Regions from separate parts of the Microbacterium sp. Root322 genome, predicted to be linked through region 3. Evidence: predicted binding sites of a transcription regulator. Region 3 holds the regulator's gene; each other region holds the start of a gene.
The links. The regulator HrcA, encoded in region 3, represses chaperone genes, less so after heat shock. The targets are predictions, from matches to a motif close to TTNGCACTCGNNNNNNNCGAGTGCNAA.

Region 1 (2,262 bases), on a different contig from region 3:
CCGCGGATCCTCTCGGCGCCTGGTGGGAGTGGCGAACGCCCCTCCCCGCGGATGGGTCCTAACCTGGACCCATGCTCGGAGATCTCACGGAGCGCGACCGCGCGATCCTCGCGATGGAGGTCGCGTGGCCGCGCCACGGCTCGGCCAAGGAGGAGGTCATCCGTGCCCAGCTGGGGATGAGCGCGGCGCGCTACTACCAGCTCCTCGGGCGACTGATCGAATCGGAAGCCGCTCTGGAGTACGACCCGATGCTGGTGCGGAGACTGCGTCGGATCCGGGATTCCCGTGCCAGGCAGCGCTCGGCCCGGACGCCGGGTTTCGTGGGCTGAACGGACGCACTGACAGCCTTGTGCATCGCATGATCCGCGCCGAGGAACGGATTGCCAGGAAGGTGCCGCTAGCATCGAGGGGTGTCCAAGCCCTCCCGCGATCGCTTCGATGACGTTCCCCGTTCCTCCGGACGTGTAGGAGCGCACCGCGCCGAAGCGCCGGGGATGAACGGCTGGGTCGTGCTGCTGTGGTCCTTCGTCGCCGCGCTCGTGCTCATCATCGGCGGGATCTTCGGGTCCCTCGTGGTGATGGGTCGCGTCTCGCTCTTCCCCGAGGCCGTGCCCACCGCCGTGCCCACCCCGGAGGAGACCGGCGTGGTGGACACCTCGATCTCCGTGCTGATCCTCAACGGCACGCCGGACGAGGGACTGGACACGCAGATGAGAGATCTGCTCATCAACAACGGGTGGGCGTCGGACATCGTCTTCGCGGGCGACAGCTCCAGCCAGGACTTCCCCGCCACGACGGTCTTCTACCTCAACGACGAGGACGAGCTCGCAGCGATCGGGCTGGCGAAGCTCCTCGGCGGCGCAGCCGTGCAGCAGAGCGACTACTACTCCGGTCAGACGGAGGACGGGCAGAAGCAGTTCACGGTGGTGATCGGCCTCGATCGATCGAGCTCGGCGTCCGAGACGCCCGGGGAGACTCCGGCCCCCTGACCCCCGGGGTGGACCTCACCTCCGGCGGCTTGCACTCGAAGGTGTCGAGTGCCAGAATGGCGTTAGCACTCTCTCACTCTGAGTGCTAAACCCAACGTCTACGTCCAGGAGGGACGAAAAAACTCATGGCAAAGATCATTGCTTTCGATGAGGAGGCCCGCCGCGGCCTCGAGCGCGGCCTGAACATCCTCGCCGACGCGGTCAAGGTCACCCTCGGCCCGCGCGGCCGCAACGTCGTTCTCGAGAAGAAGTGGGGCGCCCCCACGATCACGAACGACGGCGTCTCCATCGCCAAGGAGATCGAGCTGGACGACCCGTACGAGAAGATCGGCGCGGAGCTCGTCAAGGAGGTCGCCAAGAAGACCGACGACGTCGCAGGTGACGGCACCACGACCGCCACGGTCCTCGCCCAGGCTCTGGTCCGCGAGGGTCTGCGCAACGTCGCAGCCGGCGCCGACCCCATCTCGCTCAAGCGCGGCATCGAGAAGGCCGTCGCTGCGATCACCGAGGAGCTGCTCGCCAGCGCCAAGGAGATCGACTCCAAGGAGCAGATCGCCGCCACGGCCTCGATCTCCGCTGCTGACCCCGCGATCGGCGAGCTCATCGCCGAGGCGATCGACAAGGTCGGCAAGGAGGGCGTCGTCACCGTCGAGGAGTCGCAGACGTTCGGCACCGAGCTCGAGCTCACCGAGGGCATGCGCTTCGACAAGGGCTACCTGAACCCCTACTTCGTCACGGACCCGGAGCGCCAGGAGGCGGTTTTCGAGGACCCGTACATCCTCATCGCGAACCAGAAGGTCTCCAACATCAAGGACCTCCTGCCCGTCGTCGACAAGGTGATCCAGGACGGCAAGGAGCTCGTCATCATCGCCGAGGACGTCGAGGGCGAGGCTCTCGCGACGCTCGTGCTGAACAAGCTCAAGGGCATCTTCAAGTCGGTCGCCGTCAAGGCTCCCGGCTTCGGCGACCGCCGCAAGGCGCAGCTCCAGGACATCGCGATCCTCACCGGTGGTCAGGTCATCACCGAAGAGGTCGGCCTCAAGCTCGAGAACGCCACGCTCGACCTGCTCGGTCGTGCACGCAAGGTGATCGTCACCAAGGACGAGACCACCATCGTCGAAGGTGCCGGCGAGGCAGACCAGATCGAGGGTCGCGTCACGCAGATCCGTCGCGAGATCGAGAACACCGACAGCGACTACGACCGCGAGAAGCTCCAGGAGCGCCTGGCGAAGCTCGCCGGTGGCGTCGCCGTCATCAAGGCCGGAGCCGCGAC
Region 2 (2,262 bases), on a different contig from region 3:
GCAGCAGGTCGACGACGAACACCCCGATCGCGATCCACACGATGATGAAGCCCGCCCAGCGCTCCGGAGGCATCGGCTCGTGCAGGACGACGACGCCGATGAGGAACTGCATCACGGGGGTGATGAACTGGATCATTCCGATCACGGTGAGGTGGATGCGTCGGGTTCCTGCGGCGAAGAGCAGCAGGGGCACCGCTGTGGCGACGCCGGCGAACGCCAGCAGCAGCGCGTGCGGCCACCCGTTCGCCCCCATCGTGATCCCCGTCGTCTGGGCGACGACGATCAGCTGCACCACGGCGATCGGGATGAGCCAGAAGGACTCCAACGTCAGACCGCTGACCGCATCGACGGCGGGACCGATCTTCTTCTTGATGAGCCCGTAGACCCCGAAGGACGCCGTCAACGACAGGGCGATCCAGGGGAAATCGCCGTAGGCGACGACGATCACGACGACCGCGATCGCCGCGATCGCGATGGCGGCCCACTGCAACCTGCGGATGCGCTCCTTCAGCACGAAGACGCCCAGCAGCACGGTCGTGATCGGATTGATGAAGTAGCCCAGGCTCGTCTCGACGACGTTCTCGCTGAGGGTTCCGATCAGGAACACCTGCCAGTTGACGTAGATCAGAAGACCGGCAAGGGCCGTCCAGGCCAGCAGCTTCGGCTGTCGGAGGATGACGCCGAATGCCGCCCAGCCGCGCGTGAACGTGAGCAGCAGGAGGCAGAACACGAACGACAGCAGCACGCGCCAGGCCACGACCTCCCACGGCCCCGTCGGAACGAGGAGCAGGAAGTAGAGCGGAAGCACTCCCCAGAGGAGGTACGCGGCACCGGCATAGGCCACTCCGGCGGTCTGCGTGGCACGAGTCGTCTCTGGGGGCACCGCACAACCCTACGCCCGCGGCGGCGGCGCGCCCTCGGCCGCCCGGCCGCTGCCGCAGAGTTCGGCAGGAAACCGATGCCCGGTGGCGGACGCAGAAGGGGCCCGGATGCGAAGCGCATCCGGGCCCCTTCCAGGACCTTGACCCTGCCCCTCACGAGGGGCGGGAATCAGATTCCGCAGATCAGCGGACGACGACCGCCAGGACGTCGCGAGCCGACAGGACGAGGAACTCGTCTGCGCCGAACTTCACCTCGGTGCCGCCGTACTTGCTGTAGAGCACACGGTCGCCGACGGCGACGTCGAGCGGAACACGGTTGCCGTTGTCGTCGATGCGGCCGGGGCCGACCGCCACGACCTCGCCCTCCTGGGGCTTCTCCTTGGCGGTGTCGGGGATGACCAGGCCACTCGCGGTGGTCTGCTCGGCCTCGACCTGCTTGATGACGATGCGGTCCTCGAGCGGCTTGATGGAAACCGACACGGTCTACCTCTTCTTTCTTGACGCTGACACGAAAGACTTGTTCGCACTCTCAACCCGAGAGTGCTAATCCAGTCTAGGCGCTCGGCTGGCACTCACGCAATGCGAGTGCCAGCGTGCGCGGCGGGCAGTCCCCCCGCACGGGCAATTAGGCTGAGCACGTGGAGATGTCCGAGCTGCGCGCCCTGCTGACCCCCGCCGGTCTCGAGCTGCTCGACGCGGTCGGGCCCATCGAATCGACCGCCGACGTGGCCCGCACCGTCTCGCGGCTGCGCGCGGCCGGCCACTCCCCCGAGCTCGTCTCCGCCGTCGTCGGACAGGCGCACCTGCGATCCAAGGCTGCGGCGAAGTTCGGGCCCTTCGCCGCACGCATGCTGTTCACCCGCGCCGGGCTCGAGCAGGCGACGAGGCTCGGGGTCGCAGCCCGTCACGCGCAGCGGATCCGGCACGCCGGATTCACCCGCGTCGCCGACCTCGGCTGCGGCATCGGCGGCGACGCGCTCGCCTTCGCCGGAGCGGGACTCGACGTGCACGCCGTCGACGCCGATGAGGTCACCTCGGCCATCGCCGCCTACAACCTGGCGCCCTTCGGCGACAGCGCCGCGGTGGGCCACCTCACGGCCGAAGACGCCCTCTCAACGGTGGAAGCGGGAAGCGCGATCTGGATGGACCCGGCTCGACGCACCTCCGGGCACAGCGAGACCCGACGAGTCTCCGCCGACGACTACTCCCCCTCGCTGGACTGGGCGTTCGATGTGGCCGCGAGCCATCCGACCGGCATCAAGCTCGGACCCGCGCACGACCGCGACGCGCTGCCCGCCGACGCCGAAGCACAGTGGGTGAGCGCCGACGGCAGCGTCGTCGAGCTCGTCGTCTGGAGCGGCGCCCTCGCCCGAGAAGGGGT
Region 3 (2,262 bases):
TCCGCTCGTACCCCGAGCCGCTTCGCGAGTTGCGCGGTCACCCGTCCCGCCTTCCGCGCCGTCTGCGCCTGGAGCGGCCCGGATTCGATGATGGCCCTGCTGATCAGCTCGCGGGAGCTGTCGCGAGCGAGGAGGCCGGCGACGATCGCTCCGCCGGCCGACTCGCCCATCGCGGTGATCCGCGCCGGATCACCGCCGAACGCGCTGATCTCACGGTGCACCCACTCCAGCGCGGCGGCGGCATCGCGCAGACCGAGGTTTCGGGGCGCGCCCTCCAACACCGAGAAACCCTCCGAACCCAGTCGGTAGTTGATCGAGACGAAGACGATGCCCGCCGTGGCGAAGACCGTGCCGTCGTAGAGGGGCAGCGCAGCGGTGCCTCGTTCCAAGGCGCCGCCGTGGATCCACAGCAGCACCGGCGCACCGGAAGCGTCCGATGGCGCCCACACGTTCGCGGTGAGGATGTCGTCGCCGTCGATGCGCACGGAGCCCAGCAGCTCGCCGATGGCACCGGCGTAGGGAACCTGGGGAGGGGTCGGGCCGAACCGCGTCGCATCTCTCACCCCTTCCCAGGCCAAGGCCGGACGCGGCGCGCGGAACCTGTTCTCTCCGAACGGCGCCTGCGCGTAGGGGATGCCGAGGTAGCGGACGATCCCGGCCTCCTCGGTGCCGCGGACGATGCCGCTCGACAAGGTGGCCTGGGGCGAGGTGGTCATGAGCGTCATCCTAGGGTCGTGCGCCCGAGGTACGGAGAATCCCGAGCTGCACGGGGTAGGATTGGCACTCTGAACGTCCGAGTGCCAGCGGAAGGGAAGGGTGATGGTCACAGAGCGAGGACTCCAGGTTCTCCGCGCGATCGTGCAGGACTACGTCGAGACCCACGAGCCCGTCGGCAGCCGATCCATCGTCGACCGGCACTCCTTCGGCGTCTCCGCGGCGACGATCCGCAACGACATGGCGCTGCTCGAGGACGAAGAGCTCATTACGGCTCCGCACACCTCGTCAGGGCGCGTGCCCACCGACAAGGGCTATCGGGTGTTCGTGAATCACCTCGCCCAGCTGCGACCGCTCTCGTCGGCTCAGCGCTCGGCGATCGAGTCGTTCCTCGGCGAGCCTGCCGACCTCGATGACCTGATGGTCCGCACGGTGCGGGTGCTCACGCAGCTGACAGGGCAGGTCGCGCTCGCCCAATACCCCTCCTTCGCGCGCGCGCACGTCACGCACGTCGAGCTGGTCGCGCTGGCGCCGAATCGGCTTCTCATCGTGCTGGTGACGGATGCGGGTGGAGTCTCTCAGCGCATGGCCGTCCTCCCGGAGGCGATCGACGATGCCGATATGGCGGTGCTTCGCGCCCGACTGTCCGCGTTGATCACCGGTCAGGGCATCGGCGAGGCCTCCGACCGTCTGCAGGCGTTGCTGGCCGCCGAGGAGAAGCCCCAGGATGCGGTGCTGCGCACGCTCGCCGGTGTCGTCGTGGACGAGCTCGGCGGATTCCGTCAGGAGCGTCTCGTGATGGCGGGAGCGGCGACCCTCGCGCGCCGGGAGCAGGACTTCCGCGGCAGCATCCACCCCCTCCTCGAAGCCATCGAGGAGCAGGTCACGCTGCTGCGTCTGATGAGTGAGATGGTGACGGACGAGCACGGGCTCGCCGCCAGCATCGGCACCGAGAACGCCCCGTTCGGGCTCGGTGAGGCGTCGATCGTCGCCAGCAACTACGCCGCGCCCAGTGGCACGGCGCGAGTCGGCGTGATGGGGCCGACGCGCATGGACTACCCGAGCAACCTCGCCGCAGCGCGGGCCGTGGCCCGCTACCTGTCGCGGATGCTCGATGAAGACGAGGCCGGCCGCTGACGCGGTCGCCGACAGTACACACGCAGAAAGGCGATCGTGGCGGACCACTATGAGGTTCTCGGGGTGTCCCGAGACGCTTCCACCGACGAGATCAAGAAGGCGTACCGACGTCTCGCACGGCAGTTGCACCCGGATGTGAACCCGGGAGAAGACGCTGCGGAGAAGTTCAAGCTCGTCACGCACGCGTACGACGTGCTCAGCGACGACGACTCCCGCCGACGCTATGACATGGGCGGCGGAGACGGCGCTGCGGGGAACTTCGGCGGGTTCGGCGGGTTCGGCGACATCTTCGAGACGTTCTTCGGCGCCTCGCAGGGCGGCGGACGCGGTGCGCGTCCGCGTTCGCGCCGAGAGCGGGGCCAGGACGCCCTCGTCCGCGTGACGCTCGATCTCGGAGACGTCGTGTTCGGA

Region 1: groL (chaperonin GroEL) is a predicted target of HrcA. The motif match lies at 1,052-1,078, and genes of this name have one in related genera.
Region 2: groES (co-chaperone GroES) is a predicted target of HrcA. The motif match lies at 1,447-1,473, and genes of this name have one in related genera.

The regions. Positions count from the first base shown of each region.
Region 1 is NZ_LMCS01000002.1:408,154-410,415, reverse strand. It holds gene ASC55_RS06710 (DUF2332 domain-containing protein) at 1-62, shown strand, start outside; gene ASC55_RS06705 (DUF3263 domain-containing protein) at 72-329, shown strand; gene ASC55_RS06700 (LytR C-terminal domain-containing protein) at 411-989, shown strand; gene groL (chaperonin GroEL) at 1,115-2,262, shown strand, end outside.
Region 2 is NZ_LMCS01000003.1:680,338-682,599, reverse strand. It holds gene rarD (EamA family transporter RarD) at 1-883, opposite strand, end outside; gene groES (co-chaperone GroES) at 1,065-1,361, opposite strand; gene ASC55_RS15695 (class I SAM-dependent methyltransferase) at 1,520-2,262, shown strand, end outside.
Region 3 is NZ_LMCS01000001.1:236,859-239,120, forward strand. It holds gene ASC55_RS01130 (carboxylesterase/lipase family protein) at 1-716, opposite strand, end outside; gene hrcA (heat-inducible transcriptional repressor HrcA) at 820-1,851, shown strand; gene dnaJ (molecular chaperone DnaJ) at 1,888-2,262, shown strand, end outside.